2 linked regions of the Sediminitomix flava genome follow. The protein of the gene in region 2 interacts with the protein of the main gene of each other region in a pairwise test. Links are inferred from orthologs where the notes say so. Each region holds a gene or a part of one and is shown on either strand. Other genes may lie near its edges.

Region 1 (7,199 bases), 330 kb from region 2 along the record:
ATAGAGTTTAATTCTTCTCATTATGCATTGCCAAGTAAATCACAAGTTGAGAAATGGGTTAATGAAAGTCCAACACAATTTACTTTTTGTCCAAAAGTTCCACAAGAAATAAGTCATTGGAAACGCTTGGATAGAGTGGGAGTACAACTAGATACTTTTATGCAGACTGTGGCAGGGTTTGAGAAACATTTAGGATGTAGCTTTTTACAACTTCCTCCCGATTTTGGAGTAGAATCTCTTTCAATGCTTGATTCATTTTTAGATCGAATTCCTGATCAATATCCATTATCAATTGAGTTTCGAGATCCTTCTTGGTTTGAGAAAAATGAGGCTTTTGAATATATCACGAAACGAATGGAAGAAAAAAAGCTTCCAATGTGTCTGACCGACGTAGCAGGAAGAAGAGACGTGTTGCATATGCGTTTAACAAGTCCAATTGTAGCAGTGAGATTTGTTGGAAATCAGTTACACGATACTGATTATGTGCGAATGAGGGCTTGGGCTCAAAGAATTGCAGAGTGGCGAGCACAAGGTTTAGAAAAGATATTTTTCTTTTTGCATCAACCAGAAGATAGACTTTGCCCAGAGACCGCTGTATATTTTGTAGAATGTATTAATGATACTTGTGGTGTCAATTTACCAATTCCTAAATTATATCAATCTGGAATACAGACGAGTTTATTTTAAGGTTTCTTTAAACAATCCTACTTTGGGCTAGTTTATTAAGCAAATTTTTAGGAGAAATAGATTAAGATGAATACGATCGACGCAAAAACTTATAGAGATGGAATGAGCTTGCTTCCAGCAGCTGTTACTGTTGTTACTACAGATGGTGAAGCTGGCAAAGGAGGTATGACAGTCTCTGCAATTACTTCTGTTACAGATACTCCAGCCACACTCTTGATTTGTATCAACCAAAATTCTAAAATGAATGAAATGTTGAAAACAAATGCTCGTTTTGTGGTAAATATTCTACAAGCTTCAAATGAAGAAATTTCAAATAGAATGGCAGGTTTTGATGGAAGTGAGCCTTCTGAGAGATTTGACTTGGGAGAATGGAAAGAAGGAACTTTAAAACAGCCAATTCTAAAAAATGCCTCAGCCGCTTTTGAATGTGAAATTGTAAAAACGGACGAAGTTGGAACACATTCAGTTATATATGGTGAAGTAAAAGAGTTACATACTTTTGAGAAAGAAGAGTCTCCTCTTATGTATTTCAACAGATCTTATCAGCAATTTCGAGTAGATGAAACGGTTACTCCGTAATTGTAAGAAATGATTCTTTTGAAAGGATATTCTTCTGTTCTACTACTATCGTTTTTTCAGAAGTTAAGGATAAAAAGTTTTTGATAGCCTCTTTAGCTTTACTTTGATGTTTGATGAGTAGAGGATCGCTTACGGCTTTTTTATAAATAATACCTTTTGCCTTTGTTAGAGCTTTTGTTACAATATTTGATGAAGAAAAGAAGGTGTTTGTTTCATTAAAAACAGATGAGTTTTCATGATCTATCACAACATCACAAATCTCAAGATTTGGTATTTGAATAAAAATGCTATCGTTAGTGATAAGGATATCCTTTTTTTCAATTTTTGAAAGATCAATGCAAAGATTTACATGACCTTTTATGTGTAGGTCTATGCTTGGATCTGGCCACCAATCTACGGGTTCTTTATATTTGATAATATCTGTATAATGTTGCTCCCCAAATACTAGTTTACTTTTAGAAACAAATTTGTCATAGATTTTTGCTTGTAGTAATATCGCTTCAGCTTTCAATCTTTCACTTTCTTTGAAGTCAAAATAGTACTTTATCCCTATTCCAATTGAGGTGAAAAGTAAAATGAAGAATAAATATTTGAGCGATTTCATAAAAAGTATATTATTTGATTCTAAAAAATAATTACAACATCCGTACCTAGATTTTTATAAAAATCAATATATGGAATATGTGAGAAAAGAAGGATTACTTTAATAGTAAAGTAATCCTTCTTTCTTTTATATCAAATCGAAAACATCTTTGACTTTTATTTGAGAGGATTTAGTGAATCCTTCAGCAAAAGTACAATTTGCAATTTTACCCATTTCTCTAGCTCTACCTTCAATGAAGTGTTTGAAGTCTGGAGTGGAAATGAAAGTCTGATCTCCTTTAGCACTTTCTTCTGCATTAGTGTGGAACTGTGAAGAAAAGGCTTCAATAGATTGTACTTTCTGTTCCCAAGATTCTGTAACATCAACTACAAAGTCAGGTTTGATGTGCTCACTCTGAATCATATGGAAAATATTTTTAGGTCTCCATGCCTCTTGTTCTTTCCCGTCTAGTTCAGTTACCACTTTTTTCAAACCACTGATAAAACAAGCATCCACTACTAATTGAGCTGCTTTGCCATGATCAGGATGTCTGTCATATTCAGCATTTGTGAAAACTATATCTGGTTTATATTTACGAAGCATTTTCACAACTTCTAACTGGTGAGCTTCATCGTTTTTAAAAAATACATCTCTAAAACCGAGATTTTCACGAGCACTTAACCCCATGATTTCACCAGCTGCTTGAGCCTCTTTCAATCGAAGTTCTGGTGTACCTCGAGTACCCATTTCTCCTTGAGTAAAATCAATAATTCCGACCTTATATCCTTGTTTAATGTGGTTAATCAGCGTGCCAGAGCAACTTAATTCTACATCATCAGGATGTGCAACTAGTGCTAGTATATCTAATTTCATATGTTTAAACTATATCAACTATTAAAGAACGAAGATACGGGGAAATGGTTTAAAGAAGAAGAATTGTACAATAATGGGTGTTGAATATGGAAGAGGAGAACCTTTTATATTATTGAATTAGCTAGTATTTTTGCAGGCTTAAAGAAGGTTATGAAAAAATATAAATATTATTTGATTTATAAGCCTTTCGGTATGCTTCCTCAATTTTCAGATAATGAAGGAAGGCCAACATTGAAAGATTTATATGATTTCCCTAAGGATGTGTATTCAGTTGGACGATTAGATATGGACTCAGAGGGTTTGCTAATTCTCACAAATGATAAAAGTCTAAATCATAAGCTATTGCATCCTTCATTTAAGCATGATCGAGAATACTTGGTTCAAGTGGATGGAGATATAACCGAGGAAGCGATTATGCAATTGGCAAAAGGAGTAGTTATTTCTGTAAATAAGAAAAAACATAATACTTTGCCAGCAAAAGCTAGGAAGAAACAAGAGCCGAATTGGTTGGAAGAGCGTAATCCACCCGTACGTTTTAGAAAATCTATACCAACTTCCTTTGTTTCTTTGTCTTTAATTGAAGGGAAAAATAGACAAGTTCGTAAAATGACTGCTTCAGTAGGTTTTCCTACTCTTAGACTAATTAGAACAAGGATTGAAGGAATTACTTTGAATGGAATGAAAATAGGAGAGGTTAAAGAGGTGAACCGAAACCTAATCTATAAATTACTTTTTGAAAACAATAAGAAATAAAAATAGGAGAGCGTCAATAAAGAGGCTCTCCTAAATTTTTTAGCTTAAAATTGAATTAAGCAATTACAGTTTCTTTTGCCACTGTTCTGTCTTCTGGGTAAGCTCTGTGAGTTTCACCAGTATAAACCTGACGAGGTCTAGAGATTGGTTGAACCATTTCACGAGACTCTTTCCATTGTGCAATCCAACCTGGTAGACGACCAAGAGCGAATAACACTGTAAACATTTCAGTAGGGAATCCTAATGCTTTATAGATAATACCTGAGTAGAAGTCTACGTTAGGGTAAAGTTTCTTCTCAACAAAGTAAGGGTCAGTTAAAGCAATGTCTTCCAATTTCTTAGCGATATCCAATAACGGGTCATTTACGCCAAGACGGTCTAAGATATCATCAGCAGCTTTCTTGATGATTCTAGAACGAGGATCAAAGTTTTTATATACTCTATGTCCAAATCCCATCAAACGGAACGGATCATTCTTATCTTTTGCTTTCGCGATGAATTTATCAATGTTTCCACCATCAGCTTGGATAGTTTCTAGCATCTCAATAACAGCTTGGTTAGCTCCACCGTGAAGGCTACCCCAAAGTGCATTGATACCTGCAGAAACAGCTACATATAATGAAGATAATGATGAACCTACTACTCTTACTGTAGCAGCTGAACAGTTTTGCTCATGATCTGCATGAAGAATAAGAAGTTTATTCATAGCATCCATAATGACTGGATCTACATCATAATCCATATGCTTGTTTTTGAACATCATTTGCATGAAGTTACTAACGTAGTCATTTTTAGCGTTAGGATATTCCAATGGAAGACCTTGGCTATTTTTGAATGACCAAGCAGCAAGCGTAGGAAGTTTTGCAAGAAGTCTTACAATTGTTAAATCGATTGCAGCAGAGTCTCTATTAGGATCAATTGATTCTGGGTGGAATGCTGTCAAAGAAGTAACTAAAGAAGAAAGAACTCCCATTGGATGTGCTGTAGAAGGGAAACCGTCAAAAATCTTACGGATATCTTCGTGCACAAGAGAGTGCTTCATGATGCGGCTTGACCAATTTTCAAAAGTCTGTGCATCTGGAAGCTCGCCATATATTAATAAGTAAGCAACTTCAAGGAAAGAAGATTTTTCTGCCAAATCTTCAATAGAATAACCTCTGTGACGAAGAATACCTTTTTCTCCATCTAGGAAAGTTACATTCGAAGTTGTAGAACCCGTGTTTTTGAAACCTACATCTAGAGTTATGAGACCAGAAGTAGCTCTTAATTTAGAAATGTCTAGTGCTTTTTCGCCTTCAGAGCCTTCTAGAACTGGGATTTCATATGTGTTGCCGTCGTATTGTAGTTGTGCTGTTTTATTCATATGTTCTTTAAATAATTTAGAATGTATAGTCTATAGGTAGTTTAATTGCATAACCGCTTATCAATAACTCAAGATTTAGAATTATTGTTTAAATAATTGTTATTAAAGAATGTTAGTTATTGATTTTCTCGCCTAATATATTTGAAAAAATTGTCATTAGCAAAGTTTTAATTGGTTGTACCATATATATGATTGGATTTTAGTCCATTTAATTCAATACTTCCAAAATAATGTTAAATAATAATATCCAGTACATTCATTCGGCTTTGAAATATTTGTCTGAAAGACTGTAGTGTTAAAGGTGAGAATTGGACTATATTTTATCTTTTTAGTTGTGATTTGTTTTTAAAAGAGTCTATCTTGTTTGAGATTTTTGCCGAAAATTATGCTATTATTGCCCTAAATGCATTGTTCTTTTAGGAATTGAGGCACTTTCATTATTTTTTTTAAGTCTTTTAAAGACATTGGAATTTTAAATTAACCTGGACAAGATGTCAAAAAATCTAGTCATCGTAGAGTCCCCAGCTAAGGCAAAGACGATCGAGAAGTATTTGGGGAAAGACTTTACAGTAAGATCAAGTTACGGCCACATACGAGATTTACCGAAAGGTGATAAAGCTATTGATATTGAGAATGATTTCACCCCTGTTTATGAAGTTTCTTCAGATAAGAAGGAAGTCATAAAAGAGTTGAACAAGGAAGTGAAGGATGCTGAATATATATGGTTAGCGACCGATGATGACCGCGAGGGAGAAGCGATATCTTGGCACTTGTACGAGACGCTAAAATTAAATAATGATAATACGAAAAGGATTGTTTTCCGAGAAATTACGAAATCAGCAATCCTTAAAGCAATAGATTCTCCAAGAACAATTGATATAGATTTGGTGAATGCTCAGCAAGCGCGTCGTATTCTAGACCGTTTAGTTGGTTATGAATTATCACCAGTTCTTTGGAAAAAAATTAAAAGAGGTCTTTCTGCTGGCCGTGTTCAATCGGTTGCCGTAAGATTAGTTGTTGAAAGGGAACGAGAAGTGGAGGCTTTTACTCCTGAGTCTTCTTTTAAGGTAGTTGCAGAATTTGACTTAGATCAAGGTAAAGTATTAAAGGCGGAGCTCCCTAAGAAATTCAAAACCGAAGAAGAAGCCAGAGTATTCTTAGAAGCTTGTCTAAAAGGAGAATATCAAATTGCTGATTTGCAGAAAAAGCCTGGTAAAAGAACTCCAGCAGCTCCTTTTACTACTTCAACTTTACAACAAGAGGCAAGTAGAAAATTAGGTTACTCTGTTTCTCAGACAATGATTCTAGCTCAGAAATTGTACGAGTCTGGTAAGATTACCTATATGCGTACAGATTCTGTTAACATCTCAGAAGAAGCTAAAGCTGCCGCAGCTGATGTTATTTCTTCAACTTATGGAGAAGAGTACGTAGAGACTAGACATTTCAAAACAAAATCGAAATCTGCTCAAGAGGCTCACGAAGCTATCAGACCTACTAATTTCTCAATTCCGTCTGTGAATGATGTTGATGACAACCGAGAAGCTCGTCTTTATGAGTTGATTTGGAAAAGAGCAATCGCATCTCAAATGTCTAATGCTAGACTTGAAAAGACAATTGCTAAGATTAGTGTTTCAACAGCTGAGGAACAATTTACCGCATCTGGTGAGGTGATAGTTTTTGACGGTTTCTTGAAAGTATATATAGAATCTAAGGATGAAGATGATGCCGATAATGATGGTGATAGTTCAATGTTACCGCCATTGTCTGTCGGACAATCTTTAGCTTTAAGTCAAATGGATGCCATTCAAAGATTTACAAGACCTGCAGCAAGATATACAGAAGCAAGTCTTGTGAAAAAGCTTGAAGAAATGGGCATTGGTCGTCCATCTACTTATGCTCCAACAATCTCAACGATCCAAAAGCGTGATTATGTTGTGAAGGAGGCTAGAGATGGTAAAGAAAGAAAGTATCGTCATCTAAGATTGAAAGATGGCGCAATTAAAGATACTGACCAAACTGAAATTGTAGGTAACGAGAAGAATAAACTATTCCCTACTAATATTGGAATGGTTGTTAATGATTTCTTGGTGAAGTATTTCCCTGACATTGTTGACTATTCTTTTACAGCCCAAGTTGAAGAACAATTTGATGAGATTGCCAATGGAGGAAAAGAATGGAATTCAATGATCAAGAATTTCTATGGTTCTTTCCATGAAACAGTAGAAACAACTACAGAAAAGGCTGATCGCTCAGAAATTGGTGGTTCAAGAGTTCTTGGTACTGATCCAGTTTCAGGAAAAGAAGTAACTGTACGTTTAGGTAAGTTTGGCCCAATAGCTCAAATCGGAACAACTCCTGAAG
Region 2 (7,011 bases):
TAATGGCTATTAAGGCTAGCTATCTTCCACACCATACAATAGGTGGTGATTATTTTGACTATTTTAAACTTGATGAAGATCGATTCTTTTTAAGTATTGCGGATGTCTCTGGAAAAGGAATCCCTGCGGCTATTTTAATGTCAAATTTTCAAGGTGGATTAAGAATGTTATTAAAAAATAATCATGACTTGGAAATTTCTGTTCAAAAACTGAATGAATTGATTATTGAGAATGCCAATGGGGAGAATTTTATTACGGCATTCTTTTTTATTTATAACTTAAAAAGTAAAACTATACATTACGTAAATGCAGGACATAATCCACCTTTCCTTTTCTTACAAAATGACATGAAAAGATTAGAAACTGGAACAACAATTTTGGGCGGATTTAACCAGTTACCATTCTTGCAAGTAGGTGAAATATCGAATGTAGATGATTTCTTCCTTTTCTGTTTTACAGATGGTTTTACTGAAACATATAATGATTTAGAGGAAGAATTTGGAGAGACTCAACTTGGTGAGTTCTTAGAAGTGAATAAGCACTTGAGTCATGATGATTTACATCAAACATTGATAGCACATTTGAATACATTTAAAGGCAATCAAGCCTATGCTGATGATATTACCCTGCTTTCATACAGTGTAACAACTGTATAATAAACGTTAATAATTCAATTTTGTATAAACATATATTTGCTAAAGCAGTATAAGCACATAGTATTAAAAATCACACTTAATTTTTTTTAACCAATGAGCTTTGAAAAATTAGAGCTAGAATCATTCATGACAGGTCTAGTTCGTAGAAATCCTGGACAACCTGAATTTCATCAAGCTGTTCGTGAAGTAGCTGAAAAACTAATTCCATTTATCAACGAGAATCCTAAATATTTAACATCACGTATTCTTGAACGTATGACTGAGCCAGATCGTGTGATCAGTTTTAGAGTACTTTGGGAAGATGATGAAGGAAACGTTCGTGTAAATAGAGGACATAGAGTTCAGTTTAACGGAGCAATCGGTCCATACAAAGGAGGACTTCGTTTTGATAAGTCAGTAACTTTGGGTACACTTAAATTCTTAGGCTTTGAACAAGTATTTAAGAATAGTTTGACTACACTTCCTATGGGGGGGGCTAAAGGTGGTTCAGACTTTAATCCGAAGGGTAAATCTGATCGTGAAGTAATGAGATTCTGTCATGCATTTATGACAGAACTTTACAGACATATAGGAAAAGATACTGATGTACCTGCCGGTGATATTGGTGTTGGCGCACGTGAAGTGAGTTTCCTTTTTGGTCAATACAAGCGTATTAAAAATGAATTTACGGGTGTCTTAACTGGTAAAGGATTGCAGTTTGGAGGAAGTAATGCACGTAAAGAAGCTACAGGCTTTGGAAGTGTTTATTTTGCCAAAGAAATGTTAGCTCACAGAAATGATACAATTGATGGTAAAGTAGCTGTAGTTTCTGGGTCTGGTAATGTTGCTCAGCATACAGTTGAAAAGTTGATTGATCTTGGTGCAAAAGTTGTCACAGTATCAGATAGAGGTGGTTATCTCTTAGATAATGATGGTATTAATGACGACAAGTTAAGTCATATCATGGAGCTTAAAAATGTTCAAAGAGCATCTTTAAAAGCTTATTTGGATAAATATCCAAATGCAGAATATCATGAAGATAAACGCCCTTGGGAAGTGAAATGTGATTTAGCATTTCCTTCAGCAACGCAAAATGAGTTGAGCGGCGCTGATGCACAAACTTTAGTAGATAACGGCTGTATTTTGGTTTGTGAGGGAGCAAACATGCCTACAGATATTGAAGGAATTAAAGTTTTTGAAAAGGCTCAAATCATGTTTGGTCCAGGAAAAGCTGCCAATGCCGGTGGTGTTGCTATTTCAGGTCTAGAAATGACTCAAAACTCAATGAGATTACAATGGTCATTTGAAGAAGTAGATACTCGTCTTCAAGAGATCATGGCAAAAATCCATAAGTCTTGTGTGAAGTATGGCGAAGAAGAAGGATGGGTTGATTATGTAAAAGGAGCAAACATTGGAGGTTTTGTAAAAGTTGCTGATGCAATGATTGCCTACGGAATTATCTAATCAAGTTCTTTTAAGGAATAAATTGAAAGCGTTGACTATCTCAAGTCAGCGCTTTTTTTTATCTTTAAATTGAAACCACAGACTAACTCAATGCTAAAATTAATAGAATGCCCAAGAGATGCTATGCAAGGCATCGATACCTTTATCCCTACAAATTTAAAGGTTAAATACATAAATCAGCTCCTTAAAGTTGGTTTTGACACAATAGACTTTGGTAGTTTTGTTTCTCCAAAGGCTATTCCTCAGATGCGAGATACAGAAGAAGTCTTATCAAAATTAGATAAAAGAAATACCAATCTTTTAGCTATTGTTGCTAATCAAAAAGGAGTAGATAAGGTATGTTCTTTTTCAGAGATTGATTATTTAGGATATCCCTTTTCAATATCAGAAACATTCCAGCTTCGCAATACGAATAAGTCTATTGCGGAATCGAAGGTTCTTTTAGAGCAGATAAAAGCATCTTGTGATAAATATGATAAAAAAATGGTAGTCTATCTATCGATGGGTTTTGGGAATCCTTACGGAGATGAATACTCAAACGAAATAGTAGCTAAATATACTGAATACCTAATTGAATTGGGGGTTGAAGTTATTTCACTATCAGACACAATTGGTTCTTCGGACCCTATGCAAATCATCGATTTATTTTCTGAGTTAAAATCCCTTTCTAATAAAGTTGAATTTGGAGCTCATTTACATTCAAGGGCAGATCAAATTCCTGAGAAGGTAAAAGCGTTAATCGATGCAGGCTGTAATCGAATAGATACTGCATTTGGAGGCTTAGGAGGCTGTCCAATGGCTCAAGATGACTTAGTTGGTAATTTGGCTACAGAAAGTGTTATAACAAGTTTGAAGCATTTAGGTATTGTGACGCCATTGGATATGAAAGAATTTTCAGTTGCCCAGAAAATGTACAATGAAATTTTTCCTACTAATCTTATACAGTAGCTTTAGCCAAACAAATATCATGAATCAGTTCAAATTCCACAGGAATCTTATCAGATGATTGTGGGATTTGAGCTGTCCAAGAGGACTCATGTGTTTCAAGAATTTTAATTTCATTGGTAAAATCTATATTCTTTTTACCATTCAATTTATAGAGAGCTTCTTTTGCACACCATAATTTTAAAGCATTATCATTAGTTATTGATAAGCTCTTTTGCTCTTCATTAGACATGATGCGAGGAACAACTCTAAGAAGTCTTTCAGACCATTTTTCGATATCTATGCCTATACTATCGGTCTGATGAAAAGCGACAGCTACATATTTCGAGGTATGACTAATCGCAATTTGTCCCTCAATATTTTTAAGAAATGGTTTCTGATTTTCGTCTTTGACTATCCCTTCGTAACCAAGCTGCAATTCTTGTAGTAAATTCTTTAATGCAAATCTTGCTGCTAGAGATTCAATTCTACTCTTTTTATTTTTTCGTGAGAGTACTTCAGTTTCTATTCTATTATTGAGTTGATCAATATAAAATTGCTCATCTATTTCATAACGCATGAGTCCCCAACTCAAATTACCCTTATCGACACATAGTTTCACCCATTCCATTACACGAATATTTTCAATGCGTTATTTTTAATTGAATACGTAAGATTTTCTTCTCCCCATTCAGGTTCTCCGTCTCTATGCAAGTAGATTTTGTTTTGTTTAGAGGATGTAGAGATTTTTATATTTGCTCCTCTTAACATCATCACTTGATCATATGAATTCAACGATTTACTGAAAACCTTAAACACTAAAGGAAGAATGTTTAGTTTATTAAACTTTTTAATGATGACGACATCTAATAAACCGTCAGAAATATCAGCATTAGGTGCTATATAGGCATTATTTCCAAACTGAGAAGCATTGGCAACAGATACCATATAAGCATCTACATTATAGTCTTTTCCATCTACTTCAATTTTATACTTATTGGCTTTATAATTAAAGTAGTCTTGTACACCAGTTTTAATGTAGTTAATTAGTCCTCTACCATCAGCTTCTGCAAAATGATGACTAACATAAGCATCAAAGCCAGTTCCAGAAGTACAGAAAAACTGTTTTCCATTTACAATACCAACATCAATAAATGATGTTTGTGCATTGTATAATGAATTAATAGCTTTTTGTGGATTAAGTGGAATATTTAAGTGTCTTGCCAATCCATTCCCTGAACCAATTGGAATGATGCCAAGCGGTATGTTTTGACCAATCATAGCGCTAGCTACCTCATTAATTGTTCCGTCACCTCCAACCGCGACAATCAGACTTGTTTCTCCTTCTTCGATTAATTCTTTAGCTAATGAGTAAGCGTGATCTCTTCCTTTTGTAAAAAGAATCTCAGAAGATGTATTTGGGCTATTAAACTTTTCTCGGATAAGTTCAGCTGTTCTTTTTCCTTTCCCAGAACCAGAGATAGGATTAATTATAAATTTTACGTTTGCCAATGTTTTATGGATTAAAACATCGTGTTTAGTATATAATGTCATTAAAATCTATGTCGATTAGCTGAGGATAATTTAGTTCTAATTTACAAGCAAAAATACTTTAATTAATCGTAAACTAAAATGAATTCTATGCTCATGATGAATTAACAATATATACTTTTAATCATATTCTTCAGTTTTTTTTAGAAAAATTATGAATTCAAATAAAACTTACAGCATAGAGGTAGTTATTAATGATTTCTAGGTTTTAGCCTAAAACTTATTAAAATATCAAAAAATAAAGCCTATTTCATATATTTCATTTGCTGAAATCTCATAAAAGCATTATCATTTACTTTTGTTAAAGATTGATTAACATTTTTATACTAACTATTACTTAAAATATGGAAACCACGAGTAATCAAAAACAACTTTTTGGTCATCCAATAGGGTTGTACATTCTGTTTTTTACCGAAATGTGGGAGAGGTTTAGCTATTATGGAATGAGAGCTCTTCTTGTTCTTTTTATGACAGCTCCAGTCGCAAAAGACGGTTTGGGATGGTCGCAAGGTGATGCGATATCATTGTATGGTACTTATACCATGATGGTCTATTTGATGTCTATTCCTGGAGGTATTTTAGCAGATAAATTATTAGGGCAAAAGCGTTCAGTGATGATTGGTGGACTGACGCTCGTGGCAGGTCATCTGGTGATGGCTATCCCTGAGATTTGGGCATTCTACACTGCATTAGTACTGATCGTATTGGGAGTTGGTATGTTAAAACCAAATATCTCTACAATGGTAGGAGGTTTGTACGCAAAAGGTGATCCGAACAGAGATCAAGGCTTTAATATATTCTACCTAGGTATTAATATTGGAGCTTTTGCATCAAGTATTGCAGTTGGATTGGTTGCTGAAAAATATGGATGGCATTACGGTTTTGGTTTGGCAGGGATAGGAATGCTGCTTGGCCAATTGGTGTTTATGGCAGGACAAAAACATCTTAAAGGTGTGGGTGATCTTGTTGGTGGAACAGAAAGTAAAATCTCTAAGGAAGAAGCTGAAAGACCTCTAACGAAGGTTGAGAAAGATAGAATGATTGTATTGCTGATTTCATTCTTGATTGTAATTGTCTTTTGGGGCGCATTTGAACAGGCAGGTGGATTGATGAATCTTTGGGCACAAAATAGTACTGATCGTACATTTGGTCTTTTGGGATTGGATGTGATTCCAGCGGCTTGGTTCCAATCTGTGAATGCTTTATTTATTATGATGTTTGTACTTGCTATTGGCTATTTCTGGGCAATGAGAGCAAAAAGCGGAAAAGAGACGTCTACTTTGCTTAAAATGGCTGTGGGTACAATGATCATGGGGGCAGGTTTCTTGTTCATGAGTGCTGCAGCCAAAACAGCTGATGTAAATGCAGAAGGCGGTTATATCAATTCAAGTATGACTTGGCTTGTATTAGCTTACCTTTTCCATACAATTGGAGAGTTGTGTGTATCACCAACAGCATTGTCGTTTATAACTAAGCTGTCTCCAGCTAAATATGCATCTATTATGATGGGGCTATATTTTGCTGCAACAGGCCTAGGTAATAAAGTAGCAGGATTGGTCGGTGAAGCAGCTGTTGATGGTGCAGGAGAGTTTGAGGTATTTACAGGAATTGCCATTTTTGCAATTGCATTTGGTTTATTGTTATTAGTTTTCTTTAAGAAATTGAAGAAATTAACTCATGGTGCTGAAGATGTAAAAGCTAAATCACTTGAAAAAGAGATAACAGCATAAGTTAACTTTTGTAAAGAATGAAGCTTAGCCCTATTTAAAGGGCTAAGCTTTTTTTATCTTAATATTTATGGAAAAGTTTAAATTATACGAAGCTCAAAAATATACAGAGCAAGAATCAATAGAAAAGAGTAAGTACTATTTTGAATATTCTAATCAAAGGAGATCGATTCGTGAATTTTCAGACAAACCTGTACCTAAGGAGGTTATAGAAAATATAATAAAATCAGCATCTACAGCTCCTTCTGGTGCAAATAAGCAACCATGGTTCTTTTGTGCTGTATCTAGTTCAATGATCAAGAAAGAAATAAGAAAGGCAGCAGAAGAAGAGGAGTATGAAAATTATCATGGCAGAATGTCTGATGATTGGTTAGAAGACTTGAAAAAATTTGGAACCAATGAAATAAAACCATTTTTGGAAGTAGCACCTTGGTTAATTATAGTTTTTAAGCAAGTGTATGAGCTGAATGAAGAAGGGGACAAGTCAAATAATTATTATGTAAATGAATCTGTCGGACTAGCTTCAGGTATGCTTTTGTCAGCAATTCATAATGCAGGTTTAGTATCATTGACGCATACACCTAGCCCTATGAATTTTCTTCAAAAAATATTGGATAGACCCAAAAATGAGAAGCCATTTTTATTGATTCCAGTTGGCTATCCTGCCAATGGTGTCGAGGTTCCAGATATTGAACGTAAGTCTCTAGAAT

Evidence for each region.
Region 1: the proteins of BC781_RS15280 (region 2) and BC781_RS14240 interact in binary tests that used the Escherichia coli proteins (3 or more experiments, as listed by UniProt). The link is inferred for Sediminitomix flava from one-to-one orthologs.

What each region holds. Positions count from the first base shown.
Region 1 is NZ_QGDO01000003.1:589,766-596,964, forward strand. The notes cover bases 2,685-5,622. They hold BC781_RS14240 (citrate synthase), read right to left. Parts: upstream 4,839-5,622; coding sequence 3,531-4,838; downstream 2,685-3,530. Other genes in these bases: bshB1 (bacillithiol biosynthesis deacetylase BshB1), read right to left, coding at 2,685-2,722; BC781_RS14235 (pseudouridine synthase), read left to right, coding at 2,873-3,475; topA (type I DNA topoisomerase), read left to right, coding at 5,330-5,622. Outside these bases: BC781_RS14215 (DUF72 domain-containing protein), read left to right, coding at 1-687; BC781_RS14220 (flavin reductase family protein), read left to right, coding at 754-1,266; BC781_RS14225 (DUF4230 domain-containing protein), read right to left, coding at 1,256-1,870; more of bshB1, read right to left, coding at 1,997-2,684; more of topA, read left to right, coding at 5,623-7,199.
Region 2 is NZ_QGDO01000003.1:920,718-927,728, forward strand. Bases 2,616-5,365 are described here. They hold BC781_RS15280 (diacylglycerol/lipid kinase family protein), read right to left. Parts: upstream 4,578-5,365; coding sequence 3,654-4,577; downstream 2,616-3,653. Other genes in these bases: BC781_RS15270 (hydroxymethylglutaryl-CoA lyase), read left to right, coding at 2,616-3,047; BC781_RS15275 (4'-phosphopantetheinyl transferase family protein), read right to left, coding at 3,037-3,654; BC781_RS15285 (peptide MFS transporter), read left to right, coding at 4,919-5,365. Outside these bases: BC781_RS15260 (PP2C family protein-serine/threonine phosphatase), read left to right, coding at 1-656; gdhA (NADP-specific glutamate dehydrogenase), read left to right, coding at 750-2,099; more of BC781_RS15270, read left to right, coding at 2,190-2,615; more of BC781_RS15285, read left to right, coding at 5,366-6,304; BC781_RS15290 (nitroreductase family protein), read left to right, coding at 6,372-7,011. UniProt on the Escherichia coli protein: In vitro phosphorylates phosphatidylglycerol but not diacylglycerol; the in vivo substrate is unknown.